One region of the Streptomyces sp. NPDC059994 genome, then DNA from elsewhere that is predicted to be linked to it. Evidence: riboswitches for the same ligand, from Rfam matches in the RefSeq annotation. Region 1 holds a riboswitch; each other region holds the start of a gene.
What was found. Region 1 has a riboswitch for cobalamin ahead of ACFWA7_RS11370 (ribonucleoside-diphosphate reductase subunit alpha). Riboswitches for the same ligand answer to the same signal wherever they lie in the genome.
Positions count from the first base shown of each region.

Region 2: linked by a shared signal. The riboswitch ahead of ACFWA7_RS28020 (CbtB domain-containing protein) and the one ahead of ACFWA7_RS11370 (ribonucleoside-diphosphate reductase subunit alpha) in region 1 are both predicted to bind cobalamin.
Region 3: linked by a shared signal. The riboswitch ahead of ACFWA7_RS29265 (HoxN/HupN/NixA family nickel/cobalt transporter) and the one ahead of ACFWA7_RS11370 (ribonucleoside-diphosphate reductase subunit alpha) in region 1 are both predicted to bind cobalamin.
Region 4: linked by a shared signal. The riboswitch ahead of ACFWA7_RS12585 (cobalamin biosynthesis protein) and the one ahead of ACFWA7_RS11370 (ribonucleoside-diphosphate reductase subunit alpha) in region 1 are both predicted to bind cobalamin.

Region 1 covers NZ_JBHWUR010000015.1:103,238-107,665, forward strand. The annotation lists gene ACFWA7_RS11370 (ribonucleoside-diphosphate reductase subunit alpha) at 1-1,891, opposite strand, end outside; cobalamin riboswitch at 2,020-2,161, opposite strand; gene mctP (monocarboxylate uptake permease MctP) at 2,382-4,001, opposite strand; gene ACFWA7_RS11380 (DUF3311 domain-containing protein) at 3,998-4,252, opposite strand.
Region 2 covers NZ_JBHWUR010000071.1:15,069-19,496, reverse strand. The annotation lists gene ACFWA7_RS28045 (DedA family protein) at 1-533, shown strand, start outside; gene ACFWA7_RS28040 (DUF2277 domain-containing protein) at 546-782, opposite strand; gene ACFWA7_RS28035 (RNA-binding S4 domain-containing protein) at 834-1,268, shown strand; gene ACFWA7_RS28030 (hypothetical protein) at 1,384-1,665, shown strand; gene ACFWA7_RS28025 (CbtA family protein) at 1,778-2,551, opposite strand; gene ACFWA7_RS28020 (CbtB domain-containing protein) at 2,570-2,794, opposite strand; cobalamin riboswitch at 2,828-2,985, opposite strand; gene ACFWA7_RS28015 (histidine phosphatase family protein) at 3,054-3,623, shown strand; gene ACFWA7_RS28010 (2'-5' RNA ligase family protein) at 3,696-4,316, opposite strand; gene ACFWA7_RS28005 (XRE family transcriptional regulator) at 4,331-4,428, opposite strand, start outside.
Region 3 covers NZ_JBHWUR010000079.1:2,842-7,269, forward strand. The annotation lists gene ACFWA7_RS29255 (helix-turn-helix transcriptional regulator) at 1-628, opposite strand, end outside; gene ACFWA7_RS29260 (NAD(P)H-binding protein) at 758-1,597, shown strand; gene ACFWA7_RS29265 (HoxN/HupN/NixA family nickel/cobalt transporter) at 1,590-2,747, opposite strand; cobalamin riboswitch at 2,775-2,983, opposite strand; gene ACFWA7_RS29270 (hypothetical protein) at 3,111-3,311, opposite strand; gene ACFWA7_RS29275 (penicillin acylase family protein) at 3,347-4,428, opposite strand, start outside.
Region 4 covers NZ_JBHWUR010000018.1:41,569-45,996, forward strand. The annotation lists gene ACFWA7_RS12580 (cobyric acid synthase) at 1-1,344, opposite strand, end outside; gene ACFWA7_RS12585 (cobalamin biosynthesis protein) at 1,341-2,270, opposite strand; cobalamin riboswitch at 2,378-2,520, opposite strand; gene ACFWA7_RS12590 (hypothetical protein) at 2,631-2,855, opposite strand; gene ACFWA7_RS12595 (anion permease) at 2,884-4,158, opposite strand; gene ACFWA7_RS12600 (class II aldolase/adducin family protein) at 4,367-4,428, shown strand, end outside.

The sequences.
Region 1 (4,428 bases):
CCTGCGGCTCGATGCACTCGTAGACACCGGCGATGGACGCGATGGTCGCGGTCGGGGCGATCGCGAGCAGCAGCGAGTTGCGCATGCCGACCGAGGCGATCCGCTCGCGCAGCGCCGTCCAGCGCTCCGGCCAGTTCAGCTCGACGTCGTAGTGGTCGGGGTGCAGCACGCCGCGCGCCGCGCGGGTCTTGTCCCAGGCCGGGAGCGGGCCGTTGCGGTCGGCGAGGTCGCAGGACGCCTCGTACGCCGTGAGCATGATGCGCTCGGCCAGCTTGGTGGAGAGCGCCTTCGCCTCGGGGGAGTCGAAGGGCAGGCGCAGCTTGAAGAAGACGTCCTGGAGACCCATCGCGCCCAGGCCCACCGGACGCCACTTGGCGTTGGAGCGGCCGGCCTGCTCGGTCGGGTAGAAGTTGATGTCGACGACCCGGTCCAGGAAGGTCACGGCCGTACGGACGGTCTCGTCCAGGCGCTTCCAGTCGATCTCGCCGGAGGCGAGCACGAAGGAGCCGAGGTTGACCGAGCCGAGGTTGCAGACGGCCGTCTCGCCGTCGTCCGTGACCTCAAGGATCTCGGTGCAGAGGTTGGAGGAGTGGACCGTGTGGCCGGGCTCCGCCGTCTGGTTGGCGGTGCGGTTGGAGGCGTCCTTGAAGGTCATCCAGCCGTTGCCGGTCTGCGCCAGGGTGCGCATCATCCGGCCGTACAGGTCCCGGGCCGGCATCGTCTTCTGGGCGAGACCGGCCGCCTCGGCCTTGCGGTAGGCGGCGTCGAACTCGTCACCCCACAGGTCGACCAGCTCCGGCACGTCGGCGGGGGAGAACAGCGACCAGGTGCCGTCCGCGTCCACACGGCGCATGAACTCGTCCGGGATCCAGTGCGCCAGGTTCAGGTTGTGCGTGCGCCGGGCGTCCTCACCGGTGTTGTCGCGCAGCTCCAGGAACTCCTCGATGTCGGAGTGCCAGGTCTCCAGGTAGACCGCGGCCGCGCCCTTGCGCCGCCCGCCCTGGTTGACGGCCGCGACGGAGGCGTCCAGCGTCTTCAGGAACGGGACGATGCCGTTGGAGTGGCCGTTGGTGCCCCGGATGAGCGAGCCGCGCGAGCGGATGCGGGAGTACGAGAGGCCGATGCCGCCCGCGTGCTTCGACAGACGTGCCACCTGGTGGTAGCGGTCGTAGATCGAGTCCAGCTCGTCCAGCGGGGAGTCCAGCAGGTAGCAGCTGGACATCTGGGGGTGGCGGGTACCGGAGTTGAAGAGCGTCGGCGAGGACGGCAGGTAGTCGAGCCGGCTCATCAGGCCGTACAGCGAGGCGACCTCGTCGAGCGCGCGCACCGAGTCGTCCTCGGCCAGACCCGCCGCGACCCGGAGCATGAAGTGCTGCGGGGTCTCGATGACCTGGCGGGTGATCGGGTGCCGCAGCAGGTAGCGGGAGTAGAGCGTGCGCAGGCCGAAGTAGCCGAAGCGATCGTCGGCGCCTTCCGCGAGGGAGGCGGCGACCAGCGCGTCCAGACGGTCCGAGTGCAGCCGTACGAAGTCGGCGGTGCGGTCCGCGATCAGGCCCTCGCGGTGGCCGACCTCGACCGAGTCGGAGAACGAGACCGAGCCCTGGGTCGCGGCCTCGTCGGCGATCGTGACCGTCAGCAGCCGGGCGGCGAGGCGGGAGTACGCCGGGTCCTCGGAGATCAGACCGGCGGCGGCCTCGGTGGCGAGCCCACGCAGCTCCGCCTCGTCCGAGCGCGCGTTGCGGCCGCGCAGCGCGGCGGCGGCGACACGGCCGGGGTCGGTGTCCGGCAGATCGGCGGTGAGGTCGGTCAGGGTCCGCAGCAGCGCGGTCCCGGGGGCATCGGCCGGCTCTTCGGCGATCGCTGAGGCGGGATCCGCAGGGGCGATGGTCACGTGGGGGCACTCCTCGCTCGGCACGGGGCCTTGGGGAAGTGCGCGGGCACACGGACACACCCCCTCGGGGGTACGCCGCGTCCACATGCCCATTCCGCGAGGCCCGGACGTCTGGCACCCGGACCGGACGGCCAGGGCGCGCTGTCGGCAGGTCCTCGGACTGACCAGGTACGCAAATGCGTACGAGTACACCGTTGCGGGACAGTTCCGGATTTGCACCGGATTCCCCTGCGGCGACAGCGAGCACGAGCATACATCTTGTGCCGGGAGTTGTTGGCGCCCCCACATGTTGTGTCGCATCCGTACCGGAGCGTGTTGGTGGGGCCCGGTCTTTGTCTGCGGGTTGTGGGTGGCCGCTCGCGCAGTTCCCCGCGCCCCTCAGGGGGTTGGAGGCGCCGCAAGCCCAACCCCCAGGCAGCCGTGGGCATTCCCCAGGAAGCAGAAACGGGCCGCCGGGTTTCACCGGCGGCCCGTTTTCCTGCGGCTCGTGTCAGTGTGTCGCGGCCGGGAGTTCCGTCTGTACGCCCGGGTCGCCCGCGTCCGCCGTGTAGTCCTCCGGGGAGGTCTCGTCGACGCCGTCGGGGGCCTTCAGGGCCCGCAGGGCCACCGTGAGGACGACGGTGACGGCGACGTTCAGGAGGAACGCGGTGAGGCCGATGTAGCCGATCTCACCGATGCCGGGGATGTTCTTGGAGCTGCCGCCGAAGTGCTTCTGGGTGGGCGAGGCGACCCCGTACGCGGCGAGCGTGCCGTACGCCATGCCCACCGCCCAGCCCGCCAGCAGCGCCCAGCGGTGGAACCAGCGGGTGAACAGACCGCCCACCAGGGCCGGGAAGGTCTGCAGGATCCAGATGCCGCCGAGCAGCTGGAAGTTGATCGCGACCGTCTTGTCCATGGTCAGGACGAAGACCAGCGCGCCCACCTTCACCAGGAGCGAGACCAGCTTGGAGACCTTGGTCTCCTGCTCCGGCGTGGCGTCCGGCTTGAGGAAGTCCTTGTAGATGTTGCGGGTGAAGAGGTTCGCGGCCGCGATCGACATGATCGCCGCCGGGACGAGCGCGCCGATGCCGATGGCGGCGAACGCCACGCCCGCGAACCAGTCCGGGAACATGTCCTCGAAGAGCTGCGGGATCGCCAGCTGGCCGTTCTTGACCTTGACCCCGGCCGCGATCGCCATGAAGCCGAGCAGCGCGAGCAGGCCCAGCATCAGCGAGTACAGCGGCAGGATGGTGGTGTTGCGGCGGATGACGTTGCGGCTGCGGGAGGAGAGGGTCGCCGTGATCGAGTGCGGGTACATGAAGAGCGCCAGCGCCGAGCCGAGGGCGAGTGTGGCGTACGTCCACTGCCCGGCCTCGGGGGGCACCAGCGCACCCGTGGGCTTCCCGGCCGCGTTGGGCGTCTCGAACTTGTGCCGGGCCGCCGCGAAGATGTCGTCGAAGCCGCCGAGCTTGATCGGGATGTAGATGATCGCCACCAGGATGACGAGGTAGATCAGGCCGTCCTTCACGAACGCGATCAGCGCGGGCGCGCGCAGGCCCGAGGAGTAGGTGTACGCGGCGAGCACCGCGAACGCGATCAGCAGCGGCAGGTCCTTCAGGAACCAGTTGCCGGACCCGCCGATGCCCATCACGTCGAGCACCGCCTGGATGCCGACCAGCTGGAGCGCGATGTAGGGCATCGTGGCGAGGATGCCGGTGACCGCGACCGCGAGCGAGAGGCCCTTGGAGCCGAACCGGCCGCGTACGAAGTCCGATGTCGTCACATAGCCGTGCTTGTGCGAGACCGACCAGAGCCGGGGCAGGAACGTGAAGATCAGCGGATAGACGAGGATCGTGTACGGCACCGCGAAGAACCCGGCCGCGCCCGCCGCGTACACCGCCGCCGGAACCGCGACGAACGTGTACGCCGTGTAGAGGTCGCCGCCGAGCAGGAACCAGGTGACCCAGGTGCCGAACGAGCGGCCGCCGAGCCCCCATTCGTCGAGGCTCTGCTCGTTCTCGGCGCGGCGCCAGCGGGCGGCCATGAAGCCGATGACCGTGACGGCCAGGAAGAAGAAGATGAAGACGCCGAGCGCGACGCCGTTCACACCGTCGTTGGCTGCGAGAGTCACTTGCCCTCACCCGCCTTGCGGCCCTGCTGGTCGTGCTGCCACAGCTTGTACGCGAGCATCGTGAGCGCGGTCGATATGACCACCCACAGCATCTGGTACCAGTAGAAGAACGGGATCCCGGCGAGTGCCGGATCGGCCTTCGCGTACGAGCCGACCCAGAGCATCGCCACGAAGGGCGCGATCAGGCAGAGGGCGATGACCACGCGCACAGGCGTGATCACCGGTCTCCGCACTTGTGTTGATTCCGGCATGGTGGCTCCGTCCCCTCGCTGTGCTCACCTGTTGTAATGCGCACGAAATCTAGGGGACGGAATCCCGCCACGGAACCCCCGTACCGGATACCGGACGTGAGGGTTGAGTAAGCGGCCTCTTTCAGTCGGTCGGCCGCTTCAGCCTCGCCACGCTGTGCTGTCCCGGGGGATGACCC
Region 2 (4,428 bases), on a different contig from region 1:
TGATCACCGCGGCGACCTCCGCGGCGGCCGGCTCGACCACCGCGGCGGGCGCCCCGCACGCGATACGCGACGTGCCCGACCTGCTCCTCCTCGCCGCCTGCGCCGCCGCGGCCTCGGTGCTCGGCGACCTCGTCGCGTACCGCCTCGCCTGGCGCGGCGGGGCGCGGCTCGACAAGGCCATCGCCCGCTCCCGCCGGCTGACCCGCGCACAGGAGCGTCTCGGCGCCGCACTGAGCCGGGGCGGCGGCGCGCTCGTCGTCGTCGCCCGGTTCGCCCCGGCGGGCCGGTCCGTGGTCTCGCTCGGCGCGGGCGCGGCGCACCGCACGCCCAAGGAGTTCCTGCCGTGGTCCGCCCTCGCCGGGGTGGCCTGGGCGGGCTACAGCGTGGGCCTCGGCTACTTCGGCGGACGCTGGCTCGGCGCGACCTGGCTCGGCACGGGCATCTCCGTCCTCGCGCTGTTCGCGGCGGGCTCCCTCGCCGCCTACGTCATGCGCCGCCCGGCCCAGGCCGCGGTGGCCGGCCCGGCGGCCTGACGCACCGCAGGGCTACGCCGACGCCGGTGTCCTGACCGGCACCCCCCGTATCTCCAGGCCTTCGAGCAGCTCGGCCGTGGCCCGCGCTATCTCGTCCACCGCCCGGTCGAAGACCTCCTGGTTGTGCGCGGCGGGCGCCCGGAAGCCGGACACCTTGCGCACGTACTGGAGAGCCGCCGCGCGGATCTCCTCGTCGGTGGCCTCCTCGGGGAGGACCGGCGGTCTGAGCGTCTTGATGCTTCTGCACATGCCTCAAGTGTGACGGGTACCACTGACAACGGCCTCGGTAGAGTCGGAGGCATGGCGGCAGCAGAGCAGGTGAAGGCCCAGGAGCCCAAGGGACCGGCGGCACCGGCGGCACCGGCGGGGCCCTCGGAGCCCGTACGGATCGACAGCTGGATCTGGTCCGTACGGCTCACCAAGACGCGTTCCATGGCGGCGACGGCGTGCCGGGCCGGGCATGTCCAGCTCAACGGCGAGCGCGTCAAGCCCGCGCACACCGTGAAGGTGGGCGACGAGGTGCGGCTGCGTCTGGAGGGGCGGGAGCGGGTCGTCGTCGTCGCGAAGGTCATCCGCAAGCGGGTGGGCGCGGCGATCGCGGCCGAGACCTATGTCGACAACAGCCCGCCGCCGCCCGCCCGTTCGGACGTACTGGCCGCCGGTGTGCGCGACCGGGGCATGGGCCGGCCGACCAAGCGGGACCGCCGGGAGATGGAGCGGCTGCGCGGGCTGTAGGGGCCCGCGAGGCGTTGGCGGGCAGGCAACTCGGAGACCAACTCCCGCTGCACCGGAGTAGGTTGGAGGGCCGGGGGCCAGGGGAGCCCCCGATCCGTCCCTAGAGGAACACGCCATGATCCTGTTACTGCTCGTCCTGGCGCTGGTCCTGTACGGCTTCGGCTTCAGTCTCGGCGGCATCGTGTTCTGCGTCGCCGTGGTGGCCGTACTCTTCAGCGCCTCACGCCGTGGCCGCTCCACGGCACCGTCCGGCGGCTCGTCCGGAGCCGGCGGCTCCAGCCGTGGCACGGACACGGACTACCGGGCCTACCGCGCCCGCCGGGACCGTATGGACCGGTGGGAGCGGCGCTACCGCAGGGAGCGGAACAGCCGTCTGTTCTCCCTGCGCCGCCCCTGACCGATCGAGCGCCACCGAACAGCGCACCGAGCACGACCTACGCGCGCGAGGGCCCCGACCGACGTCGGTCACCGACGTCGGTCCGGGGCCCTCGTGCGTGCGGTTCGCCCGGTCAGTGGGCGGCCGCCGCCTTGCTGTCGACGGCCGTGCCCGTACCGCGGGGCTCGGCCGTGGCGGCCTTGGGCACCAGGAGCCGTTCGGCGAGGTGGCCGAAGACCAGCCCGAAACCGGCCCACAGGGTGACCTGGATGGCGAGGGCCGCGAGCCGGAACTTCCAGAGCAGCATCGCCGGGAAGTCCTTCGGCACCTCGTTGACGGCGGGCAGGAACGCGTACGCGAGCCCGATGGCGACCAGGAAGGCGGCCGAGGCGACGACGGTCGCGTTCCAGTTGCCGAGGCGGGGCGCGAGCCGCTTGCCGAGGATCACGGCCGAGACGGCGAGCAGCACGCTCAGCGCGATCATCAGGAAGTACAGGGCGGTGCGTTTGCCGATCGTGTCGGGGTCACCGATGGACGGCGGGTTCGCCGGGTACTTCAGGAACGGGACGACATAGACGGTCAGGAGCGCGCCGAGCGAGACGAACGCCGCCGTGGCGCGCGGCCCGAACCGGCCGGTCCGGCCGAGCGCGACACAGAACGCGAGCGCGGCGATACCACCGAGGGCCACGCCGAACACGAGCACACCCGTGGCGAGGCCGCCGGTGGACTGCAGGGTGCGGCTGAACACCTCTTCGCCGTGCTCGTGCGCGTGCGCGTCCTCGAAGTCGATGGCCGCGTCCACCCGGGGCTCGCCCAGGACGTACGCCACGATCAGCGCCAGCAGGCCCGCTGCGAGGCCGGCGAGCATGCCGCGCACCAGCAGGGCCCTGACGTGCAGGGAGTTCACGAGTCGGTACCCCTGGTCTCAGTGGCAGGGGAAGCCGAGCAGGTGGCGTCCGTCGTGGACCCACTCGTGGACGTTCTCACCGGAGAGGAGGCTCGTGGCGCCCTGCTCGGCGCCGACGAAGTACAGGAGGACGAGCATGAGGATGCCGAAGAAGAGCGCCCAGGGAGCGATCGCCTTGAGCGATATCGGGGTGATGGCCGGCGTTGCTGCTGCGCTGGGCGCAGGGGCGGCGGAGAGTGCCACGGCAGAACCTCCTGGGGAACACGCGTCCCGGTCATTGGTGCCTTTGTCGACGGTGGTGGGTCTGACTTCCCCGCCTTCGCTCCCTGTTGAGGGCGCTCGCCGGGTTCACAGTGGCGCGACCGTGCCGGAATCTCACCGGGCTTCCTTCACACCGTCTTTATGTCGACGTGACCGTACCGCGTGAGGGACCGCGCCGCTACGGCGCGCGGGTGCACAGCCCCCGCGCGAAGTGCGTGAACGGCCGTGCTCTGCTTGACCCATGACCGTACGCGTGATGTTGATCTCACCCCCGGCCGACCGCTACGCGCGCGAGGCGAGAGTCGGCGACGACGCGGCCGCCCCGGACGAGGGCGCGGTCCGCAGGGTCAAGGACGCGGCGGCGGCTCTTCCGGTACCGGCCCGCCGGCTGAAACCGCCGTCCTCCCTCTACGAGTTGGCGGACGGCCTGCCCACGGGCGACGAACCGGCCCTGGCCGACTGGGATCTGGGCCGCTGGCGGGGGCGGCGGCTCGACGAGCTGAGCGCCGCGGATCCCACGGGGGTACGGGCCTGGCTCACCGATCCCGGGGCGGCGCCGCACGGCGGGGAGAGCCTGCTCGCGCTCGTCGCGCGCGTGGGCGCGTGGCTGGACACGCTGCCCGCGGCGGGCGGCCGGATCCTCGCGGTCGCCTCCCCGGCGGTGGTCCGCGCGTCCGTGACCCACGCCCTGGCCCTGCCGCCCGCCTCCTTCTGGCGCCTGGACGTGGCCCCCCTGACCCTGACCGAGCTCTCGGGCCGCGCGGGCCGCTGGAACCTGCGGTGCGGGCGGCCTGCGGAGGGGGCGCGGTAACGACGAAGGTCCCCCGGCGTCGGATCCGGATGCGCTGGGGTGCCGCAGGGACGCGGGCTCGCCGTCACTCCATCACCCGAGCTGCACCTTGGCGAATGGCGTCCACTCGTACATGCGGTTGTCTCGGTTGATGAGAATCAGCTCAGCCTGGCTGATTCGGGCACGTGCGGGTTCGACGTCCAGCGTTGCCAGCGCCTTGGCGTACGGTTCCGCCGGTCCGGCCCCATGGCTGTACCCGAGCGAGACGTGCGGGGTGAACCCCTCAGCCCGCTCGGGGACCTCCGAGAGAACATCACCCACGGCTGCACGGATCGCGTCCCGCACAGCACGCACCGGCGCATCTGGCCGCACAGGGGCGAGGATCGCCTCCGGGTCCACGATCGGAGCGGTCAAGGTGACCTCGAACGCCGGCACCTCGGCAAGACGCCTGCGGGCGGCCTGCTCGATGGCGGCTGCGTCCTGTTCGGGGAACTCCCCCACGAAACCGAGGCCCTGCATGGTGAGGTGCAGCCACTCGTCAGGGATGAGGTCCAGGCCGCCGACGGGTGCGAGTGCAGCACGGTACTCGGCCGCGAAGCGGTGGACGTCCGGCTGCCCCTCGAACGTCAGGTGCCATGTGTAGAAGCTGCGGCCGACGCTCCAGCCCGGCCGCCACCACCAGTGATCACGCATGTGCTCGGGTTCTGTCGTCATGCCCCGGAATCCAATCAGTTCGGCCCGTCTCCTGACGAGAGCGCAAGGTGTCGCGGGGCGGAGTCCGCGCACCACTCAACGATCGCGCGGCGTGCCACGGTTGTGGCGCTCG
Region 3 (4,428 bases), on a different contig from region 1:
CGAGCCGGAAGATGCGCAGACCGTCGTGGACGGATCCGGCGGCCACCTCGTCTCCTCCCCGCGCTCCCTTCTCCGTACCGGCCACGAGATACGGGACTCCCGCCTTGGTGACGAGGCCCAGCGGGTCGACCGTGCGCGTACCGGCCGGGCTGCCGGGGCGGGCGTATCCGAGCCGGATCCGCAGGCCGTCCACCACCGCCCGTTGCAGCGCGTCCAGCAGCGGCGTGCCCGCGGTGACGGGCAGGCGCGACCAGTCCGTGCCGTCCGTGACACCTGCCTTCGACGCGGCCTCGGCGTCGGGCCGGAGCGTCGCGGGCAGGGCCCGCACCAACTTCCGCAGCGCGGTGCGCAGTTCGGGCGAGTGCGCCGACGGCCCCGCGACCAGGAACATCGCACGGATCTCGGCGGCGGTCAGGCCCGTGAGGTCGGTACGGGCCCCGCCGACCAGGGACCAGCCGCCGCCCCGCCCGTGCTGGGAGTACACGGGGATACCGGCGGCGGCCAGCGCCTCCAGGTCGCGGCGCGCGGTGCGCTCGGACACCTCCAGCTCCGCCGCCACCTCACGCGCGGTCACGCGTCCGCGCGTCTGAAGGAACAGCAGGGTCGCCACCAGACGGTCAGCTCTCATAGCGATCATTGTCCTGGGAAAACTGGCCAGGAGATGGCCAGTTTGGCTTCCAGGATGAGTGCAGACCGAGCGCGGAGAGATCAGCTGACTGATCAGGAGCCGCGCCGTACACACCATCAGGGAGAGATCATGATTGTGGTGACCGGAGCAACCGGGAACGTCGGACGACACCTCGTACAGACCCTGGCCTCGGCCGGCGAGTGGGTGACCGCGGTCTCCCGCCGCGCCCCGGCCGGGGAGACGCCGGGCAACGTGGAGTTCCAGCAGGCCGATCCGGCCCGGCCCGAGAGCCTCAAGCGGGGCCTCGACGGGGCCGACGCGCTGTACCTCCTCGTCCCCGGTGACGGCGAAGGCCTCGACCCGTACGCCATCCTCGACACGGCGCGGGCCGCCGGGGTCCGGCGGGTCGTCCTCCAGTCGTCGCAGGCCACTGCCACCCGGCCGCACTCCCCCGCGCATGCCCGGCTGCGCGCCTTCGAGGACGCCGTACGGGAGTCGGGCCTCCAGTGGACGGTCCTGCGGCCCAGCGGGTTCGCCTCCAACGCCTACATGTGGTCGCCCTCGGTCCGCTCCGAGCGGACGGTCACGGCACCCTTCGGCGACGTCGGCCTGCCCGTCATCGATCCGGCCGACATCGCCGCGGTCGCCGCCGTGGCCCTGCGCGACGGGAGCCACGCGGGCCGGACGTACGAACTCACCGGACCGGCCCCGGTCTCGCCGCGCGAGCAGGCCCGGGCGATCGGTGACGCGCTGGGGGCGTCGGTGCGGTTCGTCGAGCAGAGCCGGGCCGAGGCGCGGGAGCTGCTGATGCGTTTCATGCCGGAGCCGGTGGTCGAGGCCACGCTCGGCATCCTCGGCGAACCCACGCCCGAGGAGCGGCGGGTGAGTCCGGACGTGGAGCGCGTCCTGGGCCGGGCACCGCGTACGTTCACGGCCTGGGCGGCGGACAACGTCGTGGCCTTCAGATGACGTCCGCGGCCGGGGCGGCCTCGTCCCGGGCCGTGCCCGGCCCGCCCTGGCCGGGCCCCTCGGCGGCTGCGGCGACGCGCACCGCCCACCGCTGCTCGACCTTGGCGAACCGCCAGTACGCCAGGGCCGCGGCCCACACCGCGACGAACAGGCCGACGATGATGAAGCCCACGTTGTCCAGGTCGAGGTCCGCGACCCAGCCGGTGACACCGTCGCTCAGATCGAGCTTTTCGTGCAGGACGCCCACCAGCTCGATCGTGCCGATCAGGAAGGCCACCGCGATGGAGAGCCCGGTGATGGTGAGGTTGTAGAACACCTTGCGCACGGGGTTGGAGAAGGCCCACTGGTAGGCGAAGTTCATGAACGTACCGTCGATGGTGTCGAACAGGCTCATCCCCGCCGCGAAGAGCAGCGGCAGGCACAGCACGGCGTACCAGGGCAGCCCGGCGGCCGCCCCCGAGCCGGCCATCACCATCAGGGTGACCTCGGTGGCGGTGTCGAAGCCGAGCCCGAAGAGGAAGCCCAGGGGGTACATCTGGCCGGGCCGGGTGATCGACTTGGTGAAGCGGCCCAGGAGGCGGTTCATGAACCCCCGTGAGTCCAGGTGCTGTTCCAGCTCGGCCTCGTCGTACGTTCCCTCACGCATGGCCCGGAAGACCCGCAGGATGCCGACGAGGGCGAGGAGGTTGAGCGCGGCGATGAGGTAGAGGAACGATCCGGAGACGGTCGTTCCGACGACGCCGAGGGTCTGGTGGGTCGGCGAGTCATCGTTCATCAGGGTGCCCGCGAGCTGCGCGCCCCCGGCGACCAGCGCCGCCATCGCGACCACGACGCTGGAGTGCCCGAGCGCGAACCAGAAGCCGACCGACACCGGCCGTTTGCCGTCGGCCATCAGCTTGCGGGTGGTGTTGTCGATGGCGGCGATGTGATCGGCGTCGAAGGCGTGCCGCATGCCGAGGGTGTAGGCGGTGACGCCGAGGCCCAGGCCGAACGTCTTCGAGCCGACCTCGTAGTGCTCGGGCACGACGAGCAGGAAGAGTATGCCGAACGCCACGACGTGCAGGGCGGCGATCACCGCCAGCAGCCAGGCGGTGCGGACGGTGTCCTCACGCCGCCACTGGAAAGTGGCGGGCAGGGTGGGCAGGGTCATTCGTTCACGCTCCAGCACCTCGTGGATCATTACGCGAGATGCCGTGGCCGGTCTCCTGGCTTCCGGGGTATCGCACCGTCCCCGCCTTCCCAGCGGCCTCACGGCCGCCAGTGGCACAACGGGACGGGCTACCCGAAGCCGTTCATGGCCTGAACGGCATGGGGCCCGATCACAGTGGCGAGGGCCGCTCCGGTCTTGCACCGGTCTTCCCGAACACCACGGCTCGCCAACCGTAGGTGCGACCCGCCTCACCTGCAAGTCTGGCTGTGGACAGGGAGATTGCAGATCACCTTTCGAGCGGGCCGCCGGGGCCCGTCCGCCCACCTCCCAGCACGCGGCGGGCCCGCCGCTCGGCCCGACTCCTCACCCTCCGGTCGGCGCGGGGAACGCCGGGCGGCGGTCAAGGCGGGCGCGGACCTCGTCGGAGCCGAAGTGGTAGTCGATGCGTCTCACGGCCTCGGCCCAGCCGTGCGTGGTGCCCGCGCCGGAGGGCGCCTCGGTCACGAACGGGTCGGTCCACCGCTGCACCGCACGCCGCCACAGCTCCGCGGGCGGCTCCTCCACCGCGGGGAGGGCGCGGCCCGTTCGGATCGCCCCGGTCAGCCGTGCAGGGTCGTGGTCCGGAGCTGGGGATCGGACTCCGTCTCCGCCTCGGTGAACCGTTCCGTGACCCAGCGCTTGTGCGAGAAGAGGACGGCCTGGTCGGTGTAGTGGGGCGATTCGGGGTTGGCGGACTGCCCGTAGGTGAGGATCGTACGGGTGCGCGGACCCTGCGACGTCAGCTCCGTGGCCATGATGAAACTGGAGCCCGACGCGTAGTCCTCCGGGGAGTTCGGGCGGGTGGCGCCGCCGCTGCCCGACGTGGGCGACGCGTTCACGACGTTGAAGCAGCCCTCACCGCCGGAGCAGCCGGGCAGCGGGATCCCCGCCCAGCGCTGCACGCTGCCTATCGGCGCGTCCAGGGGCACCTTGTCGGCGGCCAGCCCGCGCACGGCGTCGGCCAGCGCGCGCCGCACCTGCGGATCGTCGCCGTTGAGCCCGCGCGGGGTGGTGAGCGGCTGGGCCGGGTCGTACGGAACGCGCCACCACGGGTGCCGGCCGCCCACTTGGGTGCGGAACGCCTGCCACAGCACGGCGCCGCGGCTGTCGGCGTCGTCGCGGGTGTCCCAGGCCGCGAGGACGCCGCAGGCGGCGCGCACATCCACCTCGGTGCCGTCGGTGGCGGTCAGGACGGGGTGCGCGCGGCACATCGCGACCGCGTCGTCGCGGCCCAGCTCCGCCGTGTAGTTGCGGTTACCGAGCATGCTCGCCCGCAGCGTGGACAGGGTGAACCCCGGCGTGCCGAGTCCGTCGGTGCCGTCGCGCCGGCCCGCGATCATCTGGAGCCCGAGCTGGGCGCGCGGCCCGAGCGGCACTCCGGCGCGGTACATCCGCGGGTAACCGGTCAGCGGCGCCGAGGGGTTGGTCAGGGTCGAGTCGTTGTTGGAGTTGGCCACGTAGTCGGTCCGGGTCAGCCGGGGCTGGTGGCCGGGGCCGAAGATGCCCGGCACGACCGCGTCGGGGTCGCTGCCCCAGTCGCAGCCCGAGGTCGAACCGTCGAGCACGCCCGCCACATCGTGGTCCTCGCCCGGCAGGGCGCACCGCTTGAGCCGGTCGTCGGTGACGTTCGGCACGGCGGAGG
Region 4 (4,428 bases), on a different contig from region 1:
ACGCCGTCCGGCGGCGCTCGCCACCCGCTCCAGGAACCGTCGTCTGAATCCGTCGCTCTCAAGTGACCCGTGCCAGTGCGTGCCCCAGACCGCACCGACCCGGCATCCGTCCAAGAAGGCTTCCCCGCCCAGCACTTGAGCGACGCCGTGGTGGATCTCGTATCCCTCCACGGGCTCGCCCAGCGCCTCGCCGGTCGGCCGTGCAAGTGTCTTCTCGGCCGCGAACCGCACCCGTACGGGCAGCAGTCCGAGCCCCGCCACGGCGCCCGCCCGTGACTCGACCTCGTCCTCGATGTGCTCTCCGAGCACCTGGAATCCGCCGCAGATCCCCAGCACCGGACGCCCCTCGGCCGCCCTGCGCGCCAGCTCCCGCGCCAGCCCCCGTTCCCTCAGCCATTCCAACGCCCGGACCGTGCCCCGGGTTCCCGGCACGACGACCAGATCCGCGTCGGCCAGTTCCTCGGGCCGGTCCACGAACCGTACGATCACGCCCGGTTCGGCGGCGAGCGCGTCCACGTCCGTGAAGTTGGACATCAGCGGGACCGCGCAGACCGCGACCCGCAGCACGTCGTCGCCCACCGGCGGCGCCACCACCGACTCGCGCACGGCGCCGCGAAGGGAAACCCGCAGGCCATCCTCCTCATCGATGCCGAGCCCGTGCGCGAACGGCAGGATCCCGTACGTGTGGCGTCCGGTGAGCCCGCGCAGCATGTCGATGCCGGGTTCGAGGAGCGAGACGTCGCCCCGGAACTTGTTGACGATGTACCCGGCGACCAGCGCCTGGTCCTCGGGGCTCAGCAGCGCCGTCGTACCGAAGAACGAGGCGAACACCCCGCCCCGGTCGATATCGCCGACCACCACCACCGGAAGCTTCGCGGCGCGCGCGATGCCCATGTTGACGATGTCCGTGCGCCGCAGATTGATCTCGGCCGGACTGCCCGCCCCCTCGCAGATCACGGCGTCATACGTGCCCCGCAGCCGCTCCAGACAGTCCACGACGGTGCCGAGAAGCGCTTCCTGGCGTCCGCCGTGGTAGCCGCCGGCGCTCAGCTCGCCCACCGGCCTGCCCATCAGTACGACCTGGCTCGACCGGTCGCTCCCCGGCTTGAGCAGCACGGGGTTCATCAGCGCGGACGGCTCGACGCGCGCCGCCTGCGCCTGCATCGCCTGCGCCCGCCCGATCTCGGCGCCCTCGCGCGTGACGAACGAGTTGAGGGACATGTTCTGCCCCTTGAACGGCGCGACCTTCACGCCCTGGCGCACCAGCCACCGGCAGATCCCGGCGGTGACGACGCTCTTGCCCGCGTCCGATGTGGTGCCCGCGACCAGCAGTCCGCCGCTCATGTACGTACCTTCCTCACCGCGATCGCCACAGCCAGCGCCAGCCAGCCCACCCGGCGCGACAGCCGCACCGCCCGCTCGATGTCCGGGACTTCCACCGCCCGGCCGCCCCCGTTCAGCACGGGCCGGTGCTCGACACGGCCGCCGTACGAGAGGGTGCCGCCGAGCCGTACGCCGAGCGCGCCCGCGAACGACGCCTCGACGGGACCGGCGTTGGGGCTCGGGTGCTTGCGGGCGTCGTCCCGCCACGCGCGCGTGGCGGCGCGCGGCGCGCCCCCGGCGGCCACCGCCAGTGCGGCGGTGAGCCGGGCGCCCGGCCAGCCCGCCACATCGTCCAGGCGCGCCGAGGCCCACCCGTACCGCCGATGGCGCGGCGAGCGGTGGCCGACCATCGCGTCCAGCGTGTTGACCGCGCGGAACGCGACCAGGCCCGGAACCCCCGCGAGCGCCCCCCACACCAGCGCGCCCACCACGGCGTCGGAGGTGTTCTCGGCGACGGACTCGACGACCGCGCGCGCGATGCCGGGCGCGTCCAGGGACTGCGGGTCGCGCCCGCACAGGTGCGGCAGGCGCGCGCGGGCCGCCTCGACGTCCCCGGCCTCCAGCGCCTCGCCGATCGCGCGGGCCTCCCGGCCCAGCGAAGTGCCGCCCACGACGGCCCAGGTGGCGGCGGCGGTCAGCGCGACGGACGCGGTGGGAAGCTTTCGTACCGCGCGCGTGGCGAGCAGTGCGGCGCCCGCGGCGCCTCCGGCGCACACGGCGGTGTGCAGCGCGCCCCAGCCCCGGTGGTCGCGCCACAGCGTGCGCTCCACGGCGGCCGCGGCACGGCCGAACGCGGCGACCGGGTGTCCGCGGCGGGGATCGCCGAGGAGGAGGTCGCCGAGGAGACCGGCGGTGGCGCCGTACGCGAAAGTGCGATCGGCACGCATGGGATCAGCCCGCCGCAACGCCGCGAAGAACTCTGGTACTTCCGGGAGGTGCCGGCAACAGGCAGGCGCGCATGGCGGTATGTCCTCACTCAGGGTGTCCGCGCCCTGGTACGACGTCGACCGGCGGTGAGAGTTCCTGGCTCACGGGGATGATTCCCCGATGACAGTGGCGGGACCGCGCCGGATTCGCACCGGCTTCCTCTTCTGCCGCCGTAAATGGCTCGGGCAGTCCACCATGCCCGGGAACGCCCGTCAACTCGCTGCTGACCTGCGACGGGAGAGTGTGTTGGGGCACACAGAGAACCGCCCTCCGGCCGGGCCGGAAGGCGGTTCGAGGTGTGTGCGGCGCTGCTGGCCGGGCTACTTGCCGACGATCAGACTGATGCCGTACGCGACGGCCGCCGCGCAGAGCGCGAAGCAGAGGTAGGCGGTGGTGCGGGCCACGGCGACGTTGCCCTTGCCGGCCGCGGCCGACTGCTGCTTGCTGAGGCCGACGATCCCGACGGTGAACAGGCCCACCAGGCCGACGGTGACGATGAGGCTGACACCGAAGACGGTGCCGAGAGCTGCCCAGTCGATGTGCATGACGATTCCTTTGGGGTGCGCGGCCGGGTCAGACGGTGGCCGGGCGGGCCGGGTCGACGGGGGCCACCGGGGCCGGAGCCGGGATGGTGGCCGTCAGATCGGCGGCCACGGCGGCGGCGGTGGGCGGCGGGGTGACGGCGGCGATCGCGGTGGTCACGACGCCGGCGGGCTCGGCCGGGGACTCCGCCGGGGTGGCGGCGGCAGTGACGTCGTTGTGGTCGACCGGCTCGCGGCGCGACAGCTTCCAGATGAAGCCGGCACCCGCGATCAGCAGGATCGCCACGAGGACGATGCCCCAGGTGCCCTGGCCGGTCAGGAACTCGGCGCCGGCGCCGACCAGACCCGCGGCGGGCAGGGTCAGGCCCCAGGCGATGAACATGCGGGTCGCGGTGGACCAGCGGACCACACCGCCCTTGCGGCCGAGGCCGGCGCCCATGACGGAGCCGGAGCAGACCTGGGTGGTGGAGAGCGAGAAGCCGATGTGCGAGGAGGCCAGGATGACGGTCGCGGCACCGGACTGGGCGGCGAAGCCCTGCGGCGGCGCCAGCTCGGTCAGGCCCTTGCCCATGGTGCGGATGATGCGCCAGCCGCCGAGGTAGGTGCCCATGGCGATGGCCATGCCGGCCGAGACGATGACCCACAGCGGGGGGTTGGCGCCCGGGTGCAGCACACCGCCGGCGACCAGGGCGAGCGTGATGATGCCCATGGTCTTCTGCGCGTCGTTGGTGCCGTGGGCGAGTGAGACGAGCCCGGCGGAGGCGATCTGTCCTGCCCGGTACCCCTTGGCGGTGGCCTTCTCGGCAGCCGGGTCGGCGTTTCGGTTGATCCGGTACGTCAGGCGCGTGGCCAGCATCGAGGCGACGCCCGCGACGATCGGGGCGGCGACGGCGGGGAGCAGCACCTTGGTGACGATGGTCGAGCCGTTCACCGAGGACCAGCCGGCCGACATCACGGCCGCGCCGATCAGACCGCCGAACAGGGCGTGGGAGGAGCTGGACGGCAGGCCGAGCAGCCAGGTCACCAGGTTCCAGAGGATCGCGCCGACGAGCGCCGCGAAGATGACCTCTGTTCTGATGCCCTTCTCGTTGATGATCCCGCCGGAGATCGTCTTGGCGACCTCCACCGACAGGAACGCGCCGACCAGGTTGAGCGCGGCGGACATGGCGACCGCTGCTTTGGGCTTCAGGGCGCCGGTCGAGATGGTCGTGGCCATCGCGTTGGCGGTGTCATGGAAACCGTTCGTGAAATCGAACACTAGAGCTGTCACGACCACAATGGCGAGCAGCAGCGTGATGTGTTCCATTTACCCAGTCAATCGTTCGACGTCAGTGGCTGGACGAACGTAAGTAACCTGGATGAACGGAAGGTGAACTGGGTCGGGCTTCGCGGTGTATCCGACCGGTTTTTGCTGCGACCAGGCCCTGACAAACCCCGCGAACCGGCCATATACCCCATTGAAGAGATTCTGCTCACTCCGTCGCCCGCTGCGCGGAGCCTGCGAGGATCGCCCCATGGGAGAGCCGAAGGACTCCGGAGCGACCGCCACGGCCTGGGCCGAGCTGACCGCCACCGC